One region of the Streptomyces sp. NPDC005931 genome, then DNA from elsewhere that is predicted to be linked to it. Evidence: riboswitches for the same ligand, from Rfam matches in the RefSeq annotation. Region 1 holds a riboswitch; each other region holds the start of a gene.

What was found. A riboswitch is a leader RNA that binds a small molecule or an ion and turns the genes downstream of it on or off. The one in region 1 is predicted to bind cyclic di-AMP.
Region 2: it holds a riboswitch for cyclic di-AMP, as region 1 does, so the genes downstream of both, ACFYOV_RS33030 (peptidoglycan DD-metalloendopeptidase family protein) here and ACFYOV_RS12650 (NlpC/P60 family protein) in region 1, are expected to answer to the same signal.
Region 3: it holds a riboswitch for cyclic di-AMP, as region 1 does, so the genes downstream of both, ACFYOV_RS25585 (transglycosylase family protein) here and ACFYOV_RS12650 (NlpC/P60 family protein) in region 1, are expected to answer to the same signal.

The regions. Positions count from the first base shown of each region.
Region 1 is NZ_JBIAIG010000004.1:333,056-340,556, forward strand. It holds gene ACFYOV_RS12635 (PspC domain-containing protein) at 1-680, shown strand, start outside; gene ACFYOV_RS12640 (LuxR C-terminal-related transcriptional regulator) at 677-1,420, shown strand; gene ACFYOV_RS12645 (hypothetical protein) at 1,848-2,201, shown strand; gene ACFYOV_RS12650 (NlpC/P60 family protein) at 2,311-3,525, opposite strand; cyclic di-AMP (ydaO/yuaA leader) riboswitch at 3,533-3,705, opposite strand; gene pcrA (DNA helicase PcrA) at 3,987-6,470, shown strand; gene ACFYOV_RS12660 (M23 family metallopeptidase) at 6,566-7,501, opposite strand, start outside.
Region 2 is NZ_JBIAIG010000029.1:1,847-9,347, forward strand. It holds gene dxs (1-deoxy-D-xylulose-5-phosphate synthase) at 1-330, shown strand, start outside; gene ACFYOV_RS33005 (aspartate aminotransferase family protein) at 327-1,745, shown strand; gene ACFYOV_RS33010 (helix-turn-helix domain-containing protein) at 1,844-2,467, shown strand; gene ACFYOV_RS33015 (DUF6126 family protein) at 2,464-2,589, shown strand; gene ACFYOV_RS33020 (tyrosine-protein phosphatase) at 2,602-3,399, opposite strand; partial or broken gene ACFYOV_RS33025 (GH36 C-terminal domain-containing protein) at 3,796-4,176, shown strand; cyclic di-AMP (ydaO/yuaA leader) riboswitch at 4,517-4,678, shown strand; gene ACFYOV_RS33030 (peptidoglycan DD-metalloendopeptidase family protein) at 4,683-5,672, shown strand; gene ACFYOV_RS33035 (SGNH/GDSL hydrolase family protein) at 5,878-6,663, shown strand; gene ACFYOV_RS33040 (TetR/AcrR family transcriptional regulator) at 6,734-7,354, opposite strand; gene ACFYOV_RS33045 (Glu/Leu/Phe/Val dehydrogenase dimerization domain-containing protein) at 7,438-7,501, opposite strand, start outside.
Region 3 is NZ_JBIAIG010000012.1:131,165-138,665, forward strand. It holds gene ACFYOV_RS25570 (nucleoside triphosphate pyrophosphohydrolase) at 1-622, shown strand, start outside; gene ACFYOV_RS25575 (cytochrome P450) at 661-1,935, shown strand; gene ACFYOV_RS25580 (transglycosylase family protein) at 2,144-3,175, shown strand; cyclic di-AMP (ydaO/yuaA leader) riboswitch at 3,380-3,549, shown strand; gene ACFYOV_RS25585 (transglycosylase family protein) at 3,554-4,252, shown strand; gene eno (phosphopyruvate hydratase) at 4,570-5,859, shown strand; gene ACFYOV_RS25595 (septum formation initiator family protein) at 5,978-6,478, shown strand; gene ACFYOV_RS25600 (DUF501 domain-containing protein) at 6,527-7,126, shown strand; gene ACFYOV_RS25605 (exopolyphosphatase) at 7,123-7,501, shown strand, end outside.

The DNA of each region.
Region 1 (7,501 bases):
CGGCCCTCGCGGTGCTCGTCGGCATCACGCTGCTCGCCGGCCCCTACCTGGTGCGCATGACGCAGGACCTCTCCGAGGAGCGGCTGATGCGCATCCGGGCCCAGGAGCGTGCGGAGGTCGCCGCCCATGTGCACGACTCGGTGCTGCACACGCTCACCCTGATACAACGCAACGCCGAGCATGCCGGTGAGGTGCGCCGCCTCGCCCGCGCCCAAGAGCGTGACCTGCGCGCCTGGCTCTACAAGCCCGAGGGAACCGGCAAGGACGAGGCCGACGAACCCACCACCCTCGCCGACGCCGTGCGGCGCAACGCCGCGGAGGTGGAGGACAAGCACGGCGTCCCCATAGAGGTCGTCGTGGTGGGCGACTGCCCGCTCGACGAGAGGATCGGCGCGCAGATGCAGGCCGCGCGCGAGGCGATGGTGAACGCCGCCAAGTACGGTGGCGAAGGGGGTGCCGTACAGGTCTACGCCGAAGCCGAGGGGAAGACGGTCTTCGTGTCCGTCCGGGACCGCGGGCCCGGTTTCGACCTCGACTCGATACCCGCCGACCGCATGGGTGTCAGAGAATCGATCATCGGCCGCATGGAGCGCAACGGAGGGACCGCGCGGCTGCGCGCGGTGCCCGACGGCGGCACGGAGGTCGAACTGGAGATGGAGAGGGCGGAGAAAACGTCATGAGCGACCCGACCGAGGCGAACGGAACCGCGGGAGCGGCGGACGCGGCCGACACCGCGGAGTCGGCCGGCGGCACCGGCAGGCGTCATGTGCGGGTGGTGCTGGTGGACGACCACCGCATGTTCCGCACCGGCGTCCAGGCGGAGATCGGCCAGACCGAGCAGACGGGCGTCGAAGTGGTCGGCGAGGCCGCGGACGTCGACCAGGCCGTCACGGTCATCACCGCGACCCGGCCCGAGGTGGTCCTCCTCGACGTGCACCTGCCCGGGGGCGGCGGCGTTGAAGTGCTGCGCCGCTGCGCGCCGTTGATGGGCGACACCGAGCGGCCCGTCCGCTTCCTGGCGCTCTCCGTGTCGGACGCGGCGGAGGACGTGATCGGTGTGATCAGGGGCGGTGCCCGCGGATACGTGACCAAGACGATCACCGGAACCGATCTGATCGACTCGATCTTCCGCGTGCAGGAGGGGGACGCCGTGTTCTCCCCCCGTCTGGCCGGGTTCGTGCTCGACGCGTTCGCCTCCACCGACGCGCCTCCGGTCGACGAGGACCTCGACCGCCTCACCCAGCGCGAGCGCGAGGTGCTGCGGCTGATCGCGCGCGGCTACGCCTACAAGGAGATCGCCAAGCAGCTGTTCATTTCCGTGAAGACGGTCGAGTCCCATGTCTCGGCGGTGCTCAGGAAGCTCCAGCTGTCCAACCGCCACGAACTGACCCGGTGGGCGACGGCACGGCGGCTCGTCTGAGTCCCACCGTCACGGCGGGCGTGTCCGGGCATCCGGGGAGCGGACGGGGGACCGCGTGTCCGGCGGCGGGGTGCACAGGGGGAGCAGGTCCGCCGCCGGACCCTTTCGGCGCGGTGCCCGGTAGCCGCCCCTGGTCCGGGCGGCGGTGTGGAGCCGGTCACCTGGTGCAGGACGCTAGCCCTCGCCGTCCGGGGGAGACGAGTGCTTGCGCGCAAGTGACACGAGCGGACCAGGGGTGACCGTATCCGGCCGTGATTTCGTCGCTGTGCCGTCCGCTTCATCCGGTGCGACGACCGATGTGCCGAAGCGGGGACCGGCGAGGGACGAGGCGCGCTATGGGGAGCGCCGGGCAGGTGCCGGCGGCCTCGCCCCGTGGCACCGGCCCGGTGTCGGACGGGGTACGCGGCCCTGACTAGGCTCCGGCCCCATGGACGTACTCATCCACCTCTTCGTCGGCCTGCACATCATCGGCATCGCTTCCCTCCTCGGCGGGTTCCTCACCCAGATGAAGGGCATGGGCGAGGGCACGGCCCGCTTCAGCCCGGCGATGCTGCACGGCGCCCTGACGATGCTGATCACCGGCGTGGCCCTGGTCGGTCTCAACCAGGCCCAGGACTACACCGTGGACAACATAAAGATCGGCGTGAAGCTGGCCCTCCTGATCGTGATCCTCGGCCTGGTCTACGTGAAGCGGGACGAGGAGAGGGTGGACAAGGGTCTGTTCGGCCTGGTCGGCCTGCTGACCACGGCGAACGTCTTCATCGCCGTTCTCTGGACCTGACCCGGGACCCGCACGCGCCGGGCGCGCCCCCGGGTCGCCGTCCGGGCGCGGGCGTCCGCCCCGACGGTGATCGTCGGGGCGGTCACCGCAGCGGCCCCCAGGGGGCGGGTCAGGCCGGGCGGACGACGCTGTGGATGGACGACTCGCCGTCGTAGTAGATCGACTCCTCGCGGACGTAGGTGCCCGGCTTCGGGGCGTGGATCATCATGCCGTTGCCGATGTAGATGCCCACGTGGGTGACGTCGTCGTAGAAGAAGACCAGGTCACCGGGGAGCGCCTGGGACAGGGGGACGGTCGTTCCGGCGTTCACCTGGTCGTAGGTGGTCCGGGGGATCGTCACCCCGGCGGCCTTCCAGGCGGCCTGGGTCAGCCCCGAGCAGTCGTAGGACCCCGGGCCGGTGGCGCCCCAGACGTACGGCTTGCCGATCTGCGCGCGGGCGAAGGCCAGGGCCTTCTCCGCCTTGGTGGCGTACGAGGAGTCCGTCGAGGGTGCCGTCGGAGTCGTCGTCGAGTCCGATCCGGTCGACGTGCCGGACGCCTCCGACGTCCCGGTCTCCTGTTGCGCGGCCTCCTGCTGGGCCGCCTCCCGGGCCGCCTCCTCCCGGGCCTGCTGCTCCTCCGCCTGCTGACGGGCGAGCTCGGCGGCCTTGCGGGCGGCCTCCTCCTGCTTCTCCTTCTCGATCGCCGCGAGGCGTGCCTTCTCCTCGGCGGTCAGCTGCGACATCAGCTCGCGCGCGGCGGAGAGCTTCTTCTGGACGGTGGCCTTGGCCGTCCTCAGGTCGTCCTGCGACTCGGTGAGCGTCTGGAGGCTCTCGGTGGCCTCCCGGCGCTTCTCCATCGTCTTGGACTGCTGGGTGACGTAGTCGTCGACCGCTTCCTTCTGCCGGCCGGTCAGCCGGTCCATCAGCTGGTTGCGGTCGAAGTACTCCTGGGGCGAGTCCGCGAGGAGGAAGGTCGCGGTCTCGGGAACCGCCGTGCCGGTCCGGTACTGGGCCGCGGCGAAGGAACCCAGCTCCTCGCGCGCCTCGTTGAGCTTCTGGGTGCGCTGGGCCACGTCGTCGAGGAGGACGTCGACGCGCTTGCGCTGCTTGGTCGTCTTCTCCTTGGCCGCGTTGTACTTCTCGGTCGCCGACTCCGCCTGGCGGTACAGGTCGTCGACCTTCTTCTCGACTTCCTCCAGGCTCGGCTTCCCGTCGTCGGCGGGAGCGGCGTTGGCCGTCTGGGACAGCAGGGCCACGGAGGTCAGGGCGGCCGTGGCGAGGGCCGGGGTCCGTATGCCTGCCACGCGCGTGCCGGGGGTGCGCGACTTGCGGTGCGACGCCAAGGGAGGCGACTCCTTCCACGTTCCGCCTACCGGGTTAGCTGTCGGGTTCGGGCGGGTGCTTCGGAAGGTGTTGCCCTACGGCCGCTCCGGCGACGGAGTGGGCCGATTCACCCCAAGGTCTCGGTTGGGTCCCCGGCTCCGGCTGCCATGGCGGCAGGCAGGACTCGGCGGAGGCCGCGCGGCCCGGCGGGGTTCGCCGGTGGGGGTCGTACGGCCCGCCCGCACCGTAGCCAACTCCTGTGGCCCCTGTGAAGGTTGATGGGTGATATGCCCGATACATTTTCGTGACCTGCCCCGGGGGGTCACCCACGGTGACAAGGTCGTGCTGGAGGGTGCGGGGACCGGCTCCCGGGACGGGGCGGGACCGGAGGCCGCCGGAGGACGCCGGAGGACGCCGGAGGCCGGGGATGTCCCCGAGGTGGCGGCGGGCTGTCGGTGGGGCGCCCTAGACTCGGAGAGCGATGAGCAGCCTCTTTGACGACAGCTTCCTGGCGGACCTCCAGGCCCAGCGGGGCCCCGTGGACGAACCTCCGCCGCCGCCCGAGGACGATCACGTACCGGAGCCGATCCCGGACGATCTGTTCGGCGGGAAGTTCGACGTGCCGCCGGACCGGGACACCCACTACCGCGACGGAGCCCCGCGCCCCGTGGTGGATCCCGCCGCGCTCCTCCAGGGGCTGAACGACAACCAGCGCGCCGCCGTCGTGCACTCCGGCTCCCCCCTGCTCATCGTGGCCGGCGCCGGCTCCGGCAAGACCCGGGTGCTGACCCACCGCATCGCGTATCTCCTCGCCGAGCGGGGCGTGCACCCGGGGCAGATCCTCGCGATCACCTTCACCAACAAGGCCGCGGGCGAGATGAAGGAGCGCGTCGAGCAGCTCGTCGGGCCGCGCGCGAACGCGATGTGGGTCATGACGTTCCACAGCGCCTGCGTGCGCATCCTGCGCCGGGAGAGCAAGAAGCTCGGCTTCACGTCGTCGTTCTCGATCTACGACGCGGCCGACTCCAAGCGCCTGATGGCCCTGGTCTGCCGCGACCTGGACCTCGACCCCAAGCGCTTCCCGCCCAAGTCCTTCAGCGCCAAGATCAGCAACCTCAAGAACGAGCTGATCGACGAGGAGGACTTCGCCGCCCAGGCCACCGACGGCTTCGAGAAGACCCTCGCCCAGGCCTACGCGCTCTACCAGTCGCGGCTGCGCGAGGCCAACGCGCTGGACTTCGACGACCTGATCATGACGACGGTCAACCTGCTGCGCGCCTTCCCGGACGTCGCCGAGCACTACCGCCGCCGTTTCCGGCACGTCATGGTCGACGAGTACCAGGACACCAACCACGCCCAGTACGCCCTGGTCCGCGAGCTGGTCGGCACCGGCGCCCACGACGAGGACGTCCCGCCGTCCCCGGACGACCTCGCCCCGGCCGAGCTGTGCGTCGTCGGTGACGCCGACCAGTCCATCTACGCCTTCCGCGGCGCGACGATCCGCAACATCCTCCAGTTCGAGGAGGACTACCCGGACGCCACCACGATCCTGCTGGAGCAGAACTACCGCTCCACCCAGACGATCCTCAGCGCCGCCAACGCGGTCATCGAGCGCAACGAGTCCCGCCGTCCCAAGAACCTGTGGACCAACGCGGGCGCGGGCGCGACGATCACCGGCTACGTCGCCGACACCGAGCACGACGAGGCCCAGTTCGTCGCCGACGAGATAGACCGCCTCACCGACACCGGCGAGGCCAGGGCGGGCGACGTCGCCGTCTTCTACCGCACCAACGCCCAGTCCCGCGTCTTCGAAGAGGTCTTCATCCGCGTCGGCCTGCCCTACAAGGTCGTCGGCGGCGTCCGCTTCTACGAGCGAAAGGAGGTCCGGGACGTCCTGGCCTACCTGCGGGTGCTCGCCAACCCCGAGGACTCGGTGCCGCTGCGCCGCATCCTCAACGTGCCCAAGCGCGGCATCGGTGACCGCGCGGAGGCCATGATCGACGCCCTCGCCCAGCGCGAGAGGATCAGCTTCCCGCAGGCGCTCAAGCGCGTCGACGAGGCGTACGGCATGGCCGCACGCTCCACGAACGCCGTGAAGCGGTTCAACACGCTGATGGAGGACCTCCGTACCATCGTCGAGTCCGGTGCCGGTCCGGCGACGGTCCTGGAGGCGGTCCTCGAACGCACCGGCTACCTCGCCGAATTGCAGGCCTCCACCGACCCGCAGGACGAGACCCGGATCGAGAACCTTCAGGAACTCGCCGCCGTCGCCCTGGAGTTCGAGCAGGAGCGCGGCGAGGGAGAGGCGGGGACGCTGGCCGACTTCCTCGAGCAGGTCGCCCTCGTCGCCGACTCCGACCAGATCCCCGACGAGGACGAGGACGGCTCCGGCGTCATCACCCTGATGACCCTGCACACCGCCAAGGGCCTGGAGTTCCCGGTCGTGTTCCTGACCGGCATGGAGGACGGCGTCTTCCCGCACATGCGTGCCCTCGGGCAGACCAAGGAGCTGGAGGAGGAACGGCGCCTGGCCTACGTCGGCATCACGCGCGCCCGGGAGCGGCTCTACCTCACCCGGTCGACGATGCGCAGCGCATGGGGCCAGCCGTCGTACAACCCGCCCTCGCGCTTCCTGGAGGAGATCCCGGCCACGCACGTGGAGTGGAAGCGGACCGGCGCGAGCACGCCCATGGCCTCCGGGCCGGCGTCGGGCGTGGCCGCCTCGCTGTCGTCGTCCCGTTCGCGCTCGTCGGCATCGGGCGCGTCCGGGTTCGCCACCCGCCGCACGGCCGAGAAGCCGGTGGTGTCCCTGGCGGTCGGGGACCGCGTCACGCACGACCAGTTCGGGCTCGGCACCGTGGTCGCGGTGAAGGGGACGGGCGCGAACGCCGAGGCGACGATCGACTTCGGCGACACCAAGCCGAAGCGGCTGCTGCTGCGGTACGCGCCGGTGGAGAAGCTGTAGGCCCCGTGGCGGCACGGTAGTGGCGGTACGGAGAGGGGCCCTTGCCGTTCGACGGGCGGGGCCCCGGCTGCCGCGCTGAGGCCGGTGACGGGGTACTAGGCCGGGTCCAGGCCGTGGCTGCGCAGCCACGCGAGCGGGTCGATCGCCGAGCCGCCCCCGGGTCGCACCTCGAAGTGCAGGTGCGGGCCGGTCGAGTTGCCGGAATTGCCGGAGTACGCGATCCGGTCGCCGGCCTTCACGGTCGCCCCGGTGGGGACCTGGTAGGTGGAGAGGTGGCAGTACCACGTCTCCGTGCCGTCCTTCGCGGTCACGATCATCATGTTGCCGTACGCGCTGTTGTACTGCGTGCGGACCGTGCCGTCGGTCGCGGCCAGCACCGGGGTGCCGTAGGACACGGGGAAGTCGATTCCGCTGTGTACCGACATCCAGTTGATGCCGGACTGGCCGTAGTAGGCGCTGAGCCCGTGCTGGGCCACCGGGAGCGCGAACTTGGGGCGCAGCCGCTCCTTGCGTGCCGCCTCCTCGGCGGCCCGCTTGCGCTCGGCCTCCTGCTGCGCCTTGAGGTCGATGCGCTCCTGGGTGCGGCTGGCCCGGTCGGCGAAGTCGTCGGCACCGGCGGAGAGGCTCTGCAGCTGGGTGTCCAGCTTGTTGTTGGCGGTGGCCGGTTTCACCGGCTGGGCGTCCGCCGCGGTGGTGGCCGTGTCCTTGGTGCCGCCGTCGGTCAGACCGCCGACGGAGGCCGCGGCGATCCCGGCCACGCCCATGACGCACGCCGACGGCACGGCGACCGTCAGCAGGGCGGAGCGCCTGGGGGGCGTGCGGCGGCGGGAGCGGGAGCCGCTGCGGGAGGCTGCCCGGGAGGACGGGGCCGGGACGGCCTCCTCCTGGTCGTCGAGCAGCGGGGACAGCGCGGGCAGCTCACCGGTGTCGCCCGGTTCGCCGGGGGCCGGTGCCTCGTCCGTGGCGCGGTCGTGGGTGTCCTCGGGGACAGCATCGAAGGGCTGGGACGGGTGCCGGTCCCCCGGCTGCTC
Region 2 (7,501 bases), on a different contig from region 1:
AACAGCCGGGCGGCCGGGGTGGGTTCGGCGGTGGCGCTGGCGCTGGGTGACGCGGAGGTCGACGTGCCGGTGCGGCGGTTCGGGGTCCCGGAGCAGTTCCTCGCGCACGCCAAGCGCGCGGAGGTGCTGGCCGACATCGGGCTGACGCCCGTCGAGGTGGCCGGACGGATCAGCGCGAGCCTGGCCGTCATGGAGGAGCGGTCCGCACCGCCGCGGGTCCGGCAGGAGCGGGCCGAACGGTCACCGGTCCGGCAGGAGCTGTCCGGACCCGCAGGGGGACGGCAGGAGCCGTCCGCGCCGTCATCGCAGCGACAGGAGCGACAGGCATGACCACCGCGGAGTCCGCCTCGGAGTCCTCGCGGACCGGGGACTTCGACCTCGGCGCGCTGCTCGCCGAGCGCGGGGCCGAGCGCTACGAGCTGCACGCCCGGTACCTCAACCCCCAGCTGCCGCGCATGCTGCACACCATCGGCTTCGACAGGGTCTACGAGCGTGCCGAGGGCGCCTACTTCTGGGACGCGGACGGCAACGACCACCTGGACATGCTCGCCGGGTTCGGGGTGATGGGCCTGGGCCGCCACCACCCGGTGGTCCGCAAGGCCCTGCACGACGTCCTGGACGCCTCGCCGGCCGACCTGACCCGCTTCGACTGCCAGCCGCTGCCCGGGCTGCTGGCCGAGAAGCTGCTCGCGCACAGCCCGCACCTGGAGCGGGTGTTCTTCGGCAACAGCGGCACCGAGGCCGTCGAGTGCGCGCTGAAGTTCGCCCGGTACGTCACCGGCAGGCCGCGCGTGCTGTACTGCGCGCACGCCTTCCACGGGCTGACCACCGGCTCCCTGTCCGTCAACGGCGAGTCCGGGTTCCGGGACGGCTTCGCCCCGCTGCTGCCCGACACCGCCGTCCCGCTCGGCGACCTCGACGCGCTGGAACGGGAGGTGGGCAAGGGCGACGTCGCCGCGCTGATCGTCGAGCCGATCCAGGGCAAGGGCGTGCACGAGGCTCCGCCCGGCTATCTGCGGGCCGCGCAGGAGCTGCTGCACCGGCACGGGGCACTCTTGATCGCCGACGAGGTGCAGACCGGCCTGGGGCGGACCGGCGACTTCTACGCCTACCAGCACGAGGAGGGCGTCGAGCCGGACCTGGTGTGCGTGGCCAAGGCGCTCTCCGGCGGATACGTGCCGGTGGGGGCCACGCTCGGCAAGGACTGGATCTTCAAGAAGGTCTACTCGTCCATGGACCGGGTGCTGGTGCACTCGGCGAGCTTCGGGGCGAACGCGCAGGCCATGGCGGCGGGCCTGGCGGTGCTGTCGGTGATGGAGAGCGAGCAGATCGTCGCGAACGTCCGGGCCACCGGGGAACTGCTCAGGTCCAGGCTGACCGCGCTGACCGGGAAGTACGAGCTGCTCGCCGACGTGCGGGGGCGGGGCCTGATGATCGGGATCGAGTTCGGCCGGCCCCGCTCGCTGAAGCTGCGCGGCCACTGGGCGATGCTCCAGGCCGCGCGCAAGGGACTGTTCGCCCAGATGGTGGTCGTCCCGCTGCTCCAGCGGCACCGGATCCTGACCCAGGTGTCCGGCGACCACATGGAGGTGATCAAACTGATCCCGCCGCTGATCATCGGCGAACGCGAGGTGGAGCGGTTCCTGGACGCCTTCACCGCGGTGATGGACGACGCGCACAACGGCGGCCTGATGTGGGACTTCGGGAAGACACTGGTCAAGCAGGCGATCGCCCACCGGCCCTGACCCGCGGCTCGGGACCGGGGTCCGCGGCCGGGAGCCAGGCGGTTTGCCTCTGAGGCAAGAAATTTGCCCGACAGGCAAGACTTCGGCTCAATGGAGGCATGAGCTCCTCCGAGACCGAGCCGTCGGCCGAGCGGGCCGACGCGCTCCCTACGGTCGCGCCGCAGCTGCGGGCCCTGCGGCGCAGGGCCTCCCTGACGCTGGAGGCCGCGGCCCGCGACGCGGGCATGTCGCCCGCCCACCTCTCCCGCCTGGAGACCGGGCAGCGCCAGCCCTCGCTGCCGATGCTGCTCTCCCTCGCCCGTACCTACGGTACGACGGTCTCCGAACTCCTCGGTGAGGCGGCCGCCGGCCGGGACGCCGTGGTGCGCGGCGCCGACATGGAGCCGACCGCGGCCGGCGGCTGGACCTACTGGCAGGCCGGAGCTCCAGGACGCGGGATGCAGGCCCTTCGGGTGCACGTACCGCACGGCTCCCAGGGCGACATCGTCCGGGTCCACCCCGGCGAGGAGTGGCTGTACGTCCTCAAGGGACGGCTGCGGCTGCGCCTCGGGGACACTCTGCACCGGCTCGGCCCCGGCGACAGCGCGCACTTCGACTCGCTGACCCCGCACCGGATCGCCGCCCAGGACCCCGACGGGGTCGACCTCCTGTTCGTCCACACCCTGCTGCAGAGTCCCACGGCCACGCTGTGCCTGGGCCCGACCCACGGAGACATGTCATGACCGGCAAAGACCTGGAGGAGAAGTTCCCCCGCGCGCTGTGGGTGCGGCTGATCATCTACATCGCGGTGGGACACGTCTTCGCGGCCTTCGTCTACCTGCTGTTCGAGGTGGGCGCCAAGTAGCCGGCTCTCCGGTCAGTCGAGCAGGCGCTCGCGCAGCCGCTCCCGGGTCTCGGGGGTCACGCCGAGCGCCGTCTCCAGATAGGGGTCCACGCCGCCCCAGGTCTCCTCGATGGTCTCGAGGGCGGCCGACAGGTACTCGGCCCGGGCGTCGAACAGGGGGCTGAGCAGTTCCATCACCTCGGGGGAGTAGGCCGAGGCGGACGTGCTGCTGCGGTGCACCTTGTAGCGTCGGTGCCGGGCGTTGGACTTGAGGTAGTCGTCGAAGATCGCGTCGCGCTCCACGCCGAGGGCGAGCAGCGTGACGGCCACCGACAGCCCCGCGCGGTCCTTGCCGGCCGCGCAGTGCATCAGCACCGGAACGCCGTCGTCGGCGAGCGAGTGCAGCACGCGGGAGTGCTCGGCGGTGCGCTGCCTGATGGTGATGCGGTAGGAGTTGATCATCCGGTCGGCGGCCTTGCCGTCCGCGAGGATCGAGCGGAGCTGGTCCAGGTTGCCGTCGCGGACCATCTTCCAGAACTCGGCACCATCGGCCGGGTCGCTCAGCGGCAGGTTCACGTTGCGCACGCCCGGCAGCTCCACGTCCGGGCCCTCGAGCCTCTGGTCGGCGGCGTTGCGGAAGTCGAAGACCGTGTGCAGTCCCAGGGAGGACAGGAACGCGGCGTCCTCGGGGGTCGCGTGGGCGAGGTGCCCGCTGCGGAACAGCACCCCGTGCCGCACCCGCCGACCGTCCACGGTCGGCAGTCCGCCCACGTCGCGGAAGTTGCGCACTCCGGCCAGCTCGGGTTCGGTCGACGGGATTTGCTGCGTCACGTAGGGCTCCTCCCACTCGGCGCCGCCGGCGCGGCTCGGTCGGCGGACGTCCCTCGACGATACGACATGGCTGCCGGAGGCAATGAGTCCTCCACGGGCAGGTCCTGGCGCCCGCGCACCCTTTCATGATGTCGAGGTCTGCTCGTCCTGTTCGATTTCGTGGAGGTCGGGTGTGGCGGCGGCCCAGCCGCGGCAGCGCGTGCTCACCGAGCGGGGCGCCACGACGGGCGTCGAGCCGTTGGTAATCGACGACGGCTGGTTCGGGGTGCGCACCGGCGACCGTCCGCCCCCGGCCGCCCGCCGCGCCGTCGAGGACTTCGAGACGACCGGGCACCCGGCCGAGACCGCGTCCGCCGCCACTTCCCCCGGTCCCCGGTCCGAAGCCGCTCCCGGACGATGCGCACGGCCTCGGGATGCGGTTCGGCACCGGGTCGGGCCGAAGACGGCCGGCCCGGCCCCGACGCGACCTCTACCGCGTGCCCCCGGACTACGTGCAGTGCCGGCCGGGGCGAAAGTGGGCGGAATTCGCAATCGGTACGTCCTCGCCCCGACCCGCGACGGCGTCCGGGCGTGCCTGGGGGAGTGGCTCGACGGACTGCATGCGCCCTCGTCCGCCTCCAGGACCCGCGCCACGGCGCACCGTGCCCCGTGCTCGGGTTGCGCGGCCTCGATCCGACGGCCGTGTGTGAATGCCGCGAAACGGGCGAAACCCACGGAGGCGCCGTGCTGTCGCAGCAGGGTCTGCGCATCGGCCTGCGCGGGGATCCGGGTGCGGCCGTGGTGCGGCTGCGGACGTCTGTGATCTGGCGAATGAGGCGTTCTGTCCGTTTAGGGGGCTTCGCCATAACGTGCCCCGATAGAAAGGGAGATGGGGTAGGGGTGCGTGAGCATCGTCATATTCGTGACGGTGTGTTGTCATCATGCTCACGTAATTGCAGTGAATTTCAAGGACGTTCGCGGCTGATCGGAAATGCGGATCGACGCTCGGTGACGGCATTCGCGACTGTCGATCACGGAAAAACGCCTTCGCCTGGAACCTCTCGCTTGTCCGTTTGCGTCGTGGTCGCTTACGTTCGCCACCGATCCGAGCGGACGCCCAATCCTGCCGCCGCTCGGAGCCCGCACACCACTGACCCGTGTACGGCAGGAGCGGGGGACCCACAGGTACGACTGCCTGTTCCGGTCTCCGGAACGGCTTGGGGTTAAGCCGCGTTTCGGCGCGGCCGGGCATCTCCAGCCCGCACCCGACAGCTCACCTCGCAGGCGCCGGAGAGGAATTCGTCATGCCCGCCAAGGGTAAGCACCGCCGTACCAAGACACAGCGTTTCACCCGCTCCATCGCCGTCGCCGGAACCGGCGGCGCCGCGCTCGCCCTGCCGCTTCTCGGCGCCACCGGCGCCCAGGCCGCCCCGGCGCAGGCGGCCCCGGAAAAGGCCGTCCGGTCCCTTTCCGTCGCCCCCGAGAAGGGCGGAAAGAACTCCACCGAGAAGAACCGTGAAGCCCGCACGTACACCGTGCAGGCCGGCGACTACCTCGCCAGGATCGCCGACACCCAGGACGTCGAGGGCGGCTGGAAGAAGCTCTACGCGGACAACCGCGAGGCGGTCGGTGACAACCCGTCGCTCATCCACCCCGGTCTGAAGCTCACGATCGACGGCAAGGCCACCGCGCAGAGCGCCCCGAAGAAGTCCTCCTCCTCGGACAAGCCGGCCTCCACCGCGCCGAAGACCTCCACGAAGCCCTCCGCGCAGACCGCGCAGCAGTCCGCTCCGAAGGCCGCCGCTCCGAAGGCCGCCGCCCCGAAGGCCGCCGCTCCGAAGGCCGCCGCTCCGAAGGCGGCGGCCAACCAGGCCGCCACCACCTCCGGTTACAGCTCCCCGGTGCCCGGTGGCGGCGTCGGCACCGGCTACAAGGTGGCCGGCAGCATGTGGTCGAGCGGCTACCACACCGGCGTCGACTTCAGCGTCCCGACCGGCACCTCCCTGAAGGCCGTGGGCTCGGGCACCGTCGTCTCCGCGGGCTGGGCCGGCGCGTACGGCAACCAGGTCGTCATCAAGCTGAACGACGGCTACTACGCCCAGTACGCCCACCTGTCCTCGCTGTCCGTCTCCGCCGGCCAGACCGTGACCGGCGGCCAGCAGGTCGGCCTCTCCGGCTCGACGGGCAACTCGACCGGTCCGCACCTGCACTTCGAGATCCGCACCTCGCCGAGCTACGGCTCGGACGTGGACCCGGTCTCCTACCTCCGCTCGAAGGGCGTCGCCCTCGGCTGACCCCGGGAGAACCCGCCCGACACGCCGCCGAAGGCCGGACCCCGATGGTGAGGGTCCGGCCTTCGGCGTGCCCTCCAGGGCACGGCAGGCTCGGCAAGTGGCTTATCTCACCGCCCGTCAATCCCTTCCTACGTTCGCGTAGGTCACATTCGAGAGGGAATCATGGTCGGCCGTGGCAGACGATTCGAAGAGTGACAGCAAAGCAGTGATCGGGTCGTACGTGGCGGTGGGGGACAGCTTCACCGAGGGAGTGGGCGATCCCGGGCCCGACGGGGCGTTCGTCGGCTGGGCCGACCGGTTCGCCGTGCTTCTCGCCGACCGCCGGCCCGAAGGCGACTTCCGGTACACGAACCTGGCGGTGCGCGGCAAACTGCTCGACCAGATCGTGGCCGACCAGCTTCCGCGGGCCGTCGCACTCGCCCCCGACCTGGTCTCGTTCTGCGCGGGCGGCAACGACATCCTCCGGCCCGGCGGCGACCCGGACGAGGTGGCCGAGCGTTTCGAGCGGGCGGTCGCCGCGCTGACCGCCGCGGCCGGCACCGTCGTGGTGGCGACCGGCTTCGACACCCGTGACGTCCCCGTGCTCAAGCATCTGCGCGGCAAGATCGCCACGTACAACGGCCACGTCCGGGCCGTCGCCGACCGGTACGGCTGCCCCGTGCTCGACCTGTGGTCCCTGAAGAGCATCCAGGACCGCAGGGCCTGGGACGCCGACCGGCTGCACCTCTCGCCCGAGGGGCACACGCGTGTGGCGCTGCGCGCGGGCCAGGTCCTCGGCCTCGGCGTCCCGGCCGCCCCGGAACAGCCCTGGCCGCCGCTGCCGCCCCGCGGCACCCTCGAGATCCGGCGCGACGACGTCCACTGGGCACGGCAGTACCTGGTGCCGTGGATCGGACGCCGACTGCGCGGGGAGTCCTCCGGTGACCACGTCACCGCGAAGGGCGCGCTGTCCCCGCACGACATCAGGGAGCGGATCTCCTCCGTGGCGTGAGGGCCCCGTGGACGGGGGGCACGGGCCACGTCGACGGTGGTGGACGCGGCCCGCTCCCGGCCCGGCGGGCTCAGCGCGGCGGAGCGGTCAACACCTCACGTTCCAGGTTCAGTTCACGGGCCAGGGCCTCGTCCACCCAGGCGCGAGCCCGGGCCCGGGGCACCGTGCCGCCGTAGGACGTCAGCTGGACGGCGAGCCCGTCGAGCAGGGCGGTCAGCCGCAGCGCCGCGGCGGCGGGGTCCGGGCAGCGGAACTCGCCCGCGGCCACACCCTCCGCGACGACCTCGGTGAGTGCCGCCTTCCACTGCCGGTCGAGGTCCCGGGCGACCTCGCGCAGCGCCGGCTCGCGCAGTGCCGCCGCCCAGCCCTCGATCCACAGCCGCCAGCCCTTGGCCTGGCCCGTCGGGGCGTACCAGCGCACGGCCGACCGCAGTCTGCGCAGGGCGGTCGTGCGGCGGCCGAGCAGCTTGCGCAGCCGGGCCAGGTCGTCCTCGGCCGCGTGTGCGAACGCGGCGGCGACCAACTGCTCCTTGGTCGAGAAGTGGTAGAGCACCAGCGCGTTGCTCACCCCGAGCGCGGAGGCCACGTCCGCGATCCTGACCGCCGCCACACCCCGCGCCTCGATCTGCTCGATGGCCGCCCTCAGCAGTTCCCCCCGCCGCTCGGCCACGCTCAACCGCACCCTGGTCACGATCGTCACCCTACACAGACACCGACAACCCCCGACCCCGCGAAACCGGCCGGTCGGGCGCGGACGGATGTCCGTCCCGCCCCTCAGCGGTACGAGCCGAACCGCTCCGCGATCACCGGCAGCCGTTCCTCGGCGAGGGCGTGCGCG
Region 3 (7,501 bases), on a different contig from region 1:
CCTGCCCGGCGCCCGTCTGCTCGACCTCGTGCAGGTCATGGACCGCATCCGCGCCGAGTGCCCGTGGTCGTCCCGGCAGACCCACAAGGGCCTGGCCAAGTACGGCATCGAGGAGGCGTACGAGCTGGTCGAGGCGATCGAGGAGGGCGACCGGGACGAATTGCGCGAGGAGCTGGGCGACGTCCTCCTCCAGGTCGTCTTCCACGCGCGGATCGCCGAGGAGGACCCGGAGGAGCCGTTCTCCATCGACGACGTGGCCGGTGGCATCGTCGCCAAGCTCATCCACCGCCACCCGCACGTCTTCGGCGACGCGACGGCGAGCACGCCCGAGGAGGTCAAGGAGCACTGGCTGCGCACCAAGGCCGTCGAGAAGCGGCGCACCTCGGTCACCGAGGGCATCCCGCTCGGCCAGCCCGGCCTGGCGCTCGCCGCCAAGCTCGCCTCGCGCGTCCGCACGGCCGGGCTGGAGGTCCCCCTGCCCCGCGTGGAGGGCGTCGGCTACGAGCTGCTCGCCCTGGCGGTACGGGCCGAGGCGGACGGCGTCGACCCGGAGGCGGCACTGCGTGCGGCGGCCCGGGCGTACCGGGACGCGGTGCGGGCCGCCGAGGGGGTGGGGGAGTAGGCGCGCACCGCACGGGCGCCGCCGGATACGGTCGAAGGGTGACCGACCAGCCCCTCCGTCAGAACACCGGCCCCGAGCTCTTCACCTGGGAGTTCGCCGCCGATCCCTATCCCGCCTACGCCTGGCTGCGCGAGCACGCTCCGGTGCACCGGACCCGGCTGCCCAGCGGCGTGGAGGCATGGCTGGTCACCCGTTACACCGACGCCCGGCAGGCCCTCGCCGACCACCGCCTCTCCAAGAACCCGGCGCACCACGACGAGCCCGCGCACGCCAAGGGCAGGACCGGTATCCCCGGTGAGCGCAAGGCTGAGCTGATGACCCATCTGCTCAACATCGACCCGCCGGACCACACCCGGCTGCGCCGGTTGGTCAGCACGGCGTTCACGCCGCGCCGGGTCGCCGAGTTCGCGCCCCGGGTGCAGGAGCTCACCGACACGCTCATCGACCGCTTCGCGGACGGCGGCACGGCCGACCTCATCCACGACTTCGCCTTCCCACTGCCCATCTACGCCATCTGCGACCTGCTCGGCGTCCCGAGGGAGGACCAGGACGACTTCCGGGACTGGGCGGGCATGATGATCCGTCATCAGGGCGGGCCGCGGGGTGGAGTGGCGCGGTCGGTGAAGAAGATGCGCGGCTACCTCGCCGACCTCATCCACCGCAAGCGCGAGGCACTGCCCGCACGCCCCGAGCCCGGCGAGGACCTGATCTCCGGTCTGATCCGGGCCTCCGACCACGGCGAACACCTCACCGAGAACGAGGCCGCCGCCATGGCGTTCATCCTGCTGTTCGCCGGTTTCGAGACCACGGTCAACCTCATCGGCAACGGCACCTACGCCCTCCTCACCCACCCCTACCAGCGGCGTCGCCTCCAGGACTCGCTGGCCGCCGGTGAGCGCGGGCTACTGGAGACCGGGGTGGAGGAACTGCTGCGCTACGACGGCCCGGTGGAGCTCGCGACATGGCGGTTCGCCACCGAGCCGGTCACCATCGGCGGGCAGCGGATCGCGGCCGGTGACCCCGTCCTCGTGGTGCTCGCCGCCGCGGACCGCGATCCGGAGCGGTTCGCCGATCCCGACGTGCTCGACCTCGGGCGCCGCGACAACCAGCACCTGGGGTACGGGCACGGCATCCACTACTGCCTGGGCGCGCCGCTGGCCCGGCTGGAGGGCCGGACGGCGCTCGCCACGCTGCTGGCCCGGCTGCCGGACCTGCGTCTCGCGGTGGATCCGGCCGAACTGCGGTGGCGCGGGGGGCTCATCATGCGCGGACTGCGCACCCTGCCGGTGGAGTTCACGCCCCCACGGCACTGACCAGCGGTTTCTCGTGCGGGTCGGGCCCCGTTGGGGTCTCCTGCGGGACCAGCGCAAACATGACACACTTTCAACTATGTGATCTTCACGTGATACGCGCGGCATGAACTTGTGACAACTGATCGTCTGCCGATACGTTCACCCATCAGCGCGGCGCCCCAGCTCCACACGCCGCGCCGACAACTGCTGTCGTGCGAAAGGTCTCCGCATGCTCTCCGGGAACGGTCGGCACCGTCGCCCCCGCCAGGCTCCGGCTCTCCTCCTCGCGGCCGGAGTCACCGGCTCCGCCATCGCGATCCCGCTCCTCGGGGCAGGCAGCGCGAGCGCCGCCGACGGCGCGACATGGGACCGGGTCGCGGAGTGCGAGTCCGGCGGCTCCTGGAGCCAGAACAGCGGCAACGGCTACTACGGCGGACTGCAGATGACCCAGGACGCCTGGGAGAACTACGGCGGCCTCGACTACGCGCCGAGCGCCGACCAGGCCAGCCGCGGGCAGCAGATAGCCGTCGCCGAGAGAATCCTCGCCGACCAGGGAGTCGGCGCCTGGCGGACCTGCGGTCTGCTCGCGGGCCTGGACAAGGACTCGGCGTCGGCCGACATCGACACGGGCGTGGCCGAGGACTCGGGCGCGTCCGCGTCACCCGACGCCCGTGACTCCGCCGACTCCACCGACCCCTCCGACCGGTATGTGCCCGGCTCCTCGGGATCGCAGGGGCCGTCCGCCTCCCCGTCCTCGTCGCCGTCGTCCTCCCCCTCTTCCTCCGACGTGTCGTCGGACGAGGAGAACGAGGGCGCCACTACGGACGATTCGACCAAGTCGGACAAGTCCGAAGGTGAGGACGCGGGGTCCGATGCCTCTCCTGCCGCCACAGACGTCCCCGAAAGTGACGAGTCGGACAAGTCCGGCCGGAGTGACGATTCTTCCGCGCTCACCGACACCGGAACGAACGGCACCGGCCGTCACCGCGGCGCGAGTGCCGAGGAGGACGAGGAGCAGGACCGTGCGGCCGCGTCCTCCGGACGGCACGCCTCGCGCGGCACCGACACCTCCCGCGACGCCGCCGACGGCTCCTACACCGTGCGCCCCGGTGACAGTCTCTCGGGTATCGCCGACTCCCTTGAGCTCGGCGGCGGATGGCGTGCGCTCTACGCGGAGAACCAGCAGGCCGTCGGTGCCGACCCGGACCTCATCCTTCCCGGTCAGGAGCTCGAGGTCGGGGTCGAACCGGTCGAAAAGTGACGCGCGAAAAGGCGCGGGAATGACGGCAGTTGGCGTCACGATTCGCCCCGAATGCCCGAATTAAACGTGGTGAGAGATAGGTCTCAGAAGCCCTGATCGTCTTTGAAATCTCGCCGATCCCGTGCCTACGGTCGTGACCGCTCGCCACCGCGAGCCCCGGCTGCCGCCACGCCGAATCCTGCCAGTGGCAGCACGGGAACAGTCGTCGCGCAAGCGCCGCAGGCAGGAGCGGGGGACCCAAGGTAAGTGCCGGTTCCGGGCAGTTGATGCCGGAATCGGCTCGGGGTGAAGCCGCGTCTCGTGAGGGGCGCGGCCGGGCAACTCAACCGGCCCGAACCCGACAGCTCACCTCGTAGGCGTCGGTGAGGGGATCCATCCATGCTGTTTTCCGGCAAGGGCAAGCACCGTCGTCCGTCCAAGGCCACTCGCGCCATCGCCGTCGTCGGCGTCACCGGCGCCGCCGTCGCCGCCCCGCTGATGGCGGCCGGCACCGCCTCCGCCGCCACCGCCGCCGAGTGGGACGCCGTCGCCCAGTGCGAGTCCGGCGGCAACTGGTCCATCAACACCGGCAACGGCTACTACGGCGGTCTCCAGTTCTCCGCCTCCACCTGGGCCGCGTACGGCGGCACGGCGTACGCCGCCACCGCCGACCAGGCCGGCAAGGCCCAGCAGATCGCGATCGCCGAGAAGGTCCTCGCGGGTCAGGGCAAGGGCGCCTGGCCGGTCTGCGGCAAGAACCTGTCCAGCACCCCGTACAGCGGCGGCGCCTCCACCCAGACGCAGAGCGGCGGCTCCGCGCAGAGCCAGAGCACCGGCTCCACCGAGACCCGCCAGACCGAGCAGAAGGCCTCCCGCTCCACCGAGCGTCCGGCCGCCAAGAAGACCGTCACCACCCCGACCGGCAAGAAGGTCAAGAAGGGCGACGGCGAGTACAAGGTGGTCAAGGGCGACACGCTCAGCACCATCGCCAAGGAGCAGGGCGTCAAGGGCGGCTGGGCCAAGCTGTTCGAGCTCAACGACGACATCGTCGAGGACGCCGACCTGATCTACCCGGGCCAGCAGCTGCACCTGAAGTAAGGAAGCGGCCGCAGGTCCCGCCCCCGGGCCCGCGAGTCCCCCTCCCGGACCGCGAGTCCCGGCCCCGTCCCCACGGGCTCCCCGCCCCGGCGCGTGTTCCCCCGTACGCGCCGGGGCGGGGCTTTTCGCGTCACGGGCCCCATCGGATTCGGATGGGTTTCCGGAAACGGTCTTTGTTCCGTTCGGAAACAATTTACTCTCGGTTCTGTCCACGGGACGGTCGGCCGCTGGCCGATCGCCCGGAGCCGGTTAGGCTCGGACTCGCAGGATCCACCGCGGTCCCGCTCACCCGCGTCACATCCAAGAAGGAGATGCTCGTGCCGTCCATCGACGTCGTCGTAGCCCGGGAAATCCTGGACTCCCGAGGCAACCCCACGGTCGAGGTCGAGGTCGGCCTCGACGACGGCAGCACGGGTCGTGCCGCCGTCCCGTCCGGCGCCTCCACCGGCGCCTTCGAGGCCATCGAACTCCGCGACGGCGACTCCAACCGCTACCTCGGCAAGGGCGTCGAGAAGGCGGTCCTCGCCGTCATCGAGCAGATCGGCCCGGAGCTGGTCGGCTACGACGCCACCGAGCAGCGCCTGATCGACCAGGCGATGTTCGACCTGGACGCCACCGACAACAAGGGCTCGCTCGGCGCCAACGCCATCCTCGGCGTCTCCCTCGCCGTCGCCCACGCCGCCTCCGAGGCCAGCGACCTGCCGCTGTTCCGCTACCTGGGCGGCCCCAACGCGCACCTGCTGCCGGTGCCGATGATGAACATCCTGAACGGCGGCTCGCACGCCGACTCCAACGTGGACATCCAGGAGTTCATGATCGCCCCCATCGGCGCGGAGTCCTTCTCCGAGGCCCTGCGCTGGGGCGCCGAGGTCTACCACACCCTGAAGAAGGTCCTGAAGAGCAAGGGCCTGGCCACCGGCCTCGGCGACGAGGGCGGCTTCGCCCCGAACCTCGGCTCCAACCGCGAGGCCCTCGACCTCATCCTCGAGGCCATCAAGGAGGCCGGCTACACTCCCGGCGAGCAGATCGCCCTCGCCCTCGACGTCGCCGCCTCCGAGTTCTACAAGGACGGCTCCTACGTCTTCGAGGGCAAGGAGCGCTCCGCCGCCGAGATGACCGAGTACTACGCCGAGCTCGTCGACGCGTACCCGCTGGTCTCCATCGAGGACCCGCTGTTCGAGGACGACTGGGAGGGCTGGAAGACCATCACCGCCAAGCTCGGTGACAAGGTCCAGCTCGTCGGCGACGACCTGTTCGTCACCAACCCCGAGCGCCTGGCCCGAGGCATCGAGGAGGGCGCCGCCAACGCGCTGCTCGTCAAGGTCAACCAGATCGGCTCGCTCACCGAGACCCTGGACGCCGTCGAGCTGGCCCAGCGCAACGGCTTCAAGTGCATGATGTCCCACCGCTCCGGCGAGACCGAGGACGTCACCATCGCCGACCTGGCCGTCGCGACCAACTGCGGCCAGATCAAGACCGGCGCCCCGGCCCGCTCCGAGCGCGTCGCCAAGTACAACCAGCTGCTGCGCATCGAGGAGATCCTCGACGACGCCGCGGTGTACGCCGGCCGCAGCGCCTTCCCGCGGTTCCGCTCCGCCCACCAGTAGGCACGCCGAGGGCCGGGCACCCGGCTCGCAGGAGGCGTCGTCCGTACGTCCCCGTACCCGGTCCCGTACCGTGTGCGGGGACGTACGCGCGTAGGACAGGGGAACGGGAGGCGGGGACATGGCCGTGAAGGACCGGGACCGGTTCTCCACCGCGACCAGGATCCGGCTGATCGGTGAGCAGACCGCGGCCCGGGTCTACCGCTCGCAGACCAAACGCCAGGCCCGGCGCTCCCGGCTCACCGGCCGGGCCGCGCTGCTCGCCCTGGTGGTCTGCTCCCTCGTCGTGGCCCTGGCCTACCCCATGCGGCAGTACGTCTCCCAGCGCGCCGAGATCGCCGAGCTCCAGCAGGAGCAGGACGAGGCCCGGCAGCGGGTGGAGCAACTGCGCGACCTCAAGGCACGCTGGCAGGACGACGCCTACGCCGAGCAGGAGATCCGCCGCCGGCTGCACTACGTCATGCCCGGCGAGACCGGCTACATCGTGATCGACCCGGGCGCCGCGAAGCAGTCCCGCACCGCACTGGGGGCGGGCGACCGGCCCTGGTACGCGAACATCTGGGACGGGGTCGACAGGTCCGACGCCTCCGACCGGAAGACCGACGCCGCCGCAGACCGGTGACGCCGACGCCGACGCCACCGACCACTGAAGACCGATAGAAAGCAAGGCATGAAGACGCCCCCGCCCACGACCCCGCGCACCGAGCCGACCGACGCGGACGTCGAGGCCTTCAAGCAGCAGCTCGGCAGGCCGCCGCGCGGGCTGCGCGCGATCGCGCACCGCTGCCCCTGCGGACAGCCGGACGTCGTGGAGACGGCGCCGAGGCTGCCCGACGGCACGCCCTTCCCCACGCTGTACTACCTCACCTGCCCGCGGGCCAACTCCGCGATCGGCACGCTGGAGGCGAACGGCGTGATGAAGGAGATGACGGAGCGGCTGGCGGCCGACCCCGAGCTGGCCGCCGCCTACCGCGCCGCGCACGAGGACTACATCCGGCGCCGCGACGAGATCGAGGAACTGAGGAACTTCCCCAGCGCGGGCGGCATGCCGGACCGGGTGAAGTGCCTGCACGTCCTGGTTGCCCACTCGCTGGCCGCCGGTCCCGGCGTGAACCCCCTCGGCGACGAGGCGCTGGCGATGCTGCCGGAGTGGTGGCGCAAGGGCCCGTGCGTGACGTCCGGTACACCGCCCACGGGTGAGGGACGGCAGGTGGACGCCTCGGATTCGGGGCACTTCGCCTTCAGGCCGGTCGAGGAGGACGAACGGTGACCCGTGTCGCCGCCATCGACTGCGGTACGAACTCGATCCGGCTCCTGGTCGCCGACGCCGACCCCGAGACCGGCGAACTGACCGACCTGGACCGGCGGATGACGATCGTGCGGCTCGGCCAGGGCGTCGACCGCACGGGCCGGCTGGCGCCGGAGGCGCTGGAGCGGACCTTCGCGGCCTGCCGGGAGTACGCGGAGATCATCGAGAAGCACGGCGCGCGACGCCTGCGTTTCGTGGCCACCTCCGCCTCCCGCGACGCCGGGAACCGCGACGTGTTCGTGCGCGGGGTGCTGGACATCCTGGGCGTGGAGCCCGAGGTGATCACGGGGGACCAGGAGGCCGAGTTCTCCTTCACCGGGGCCACGAAGGAACTGA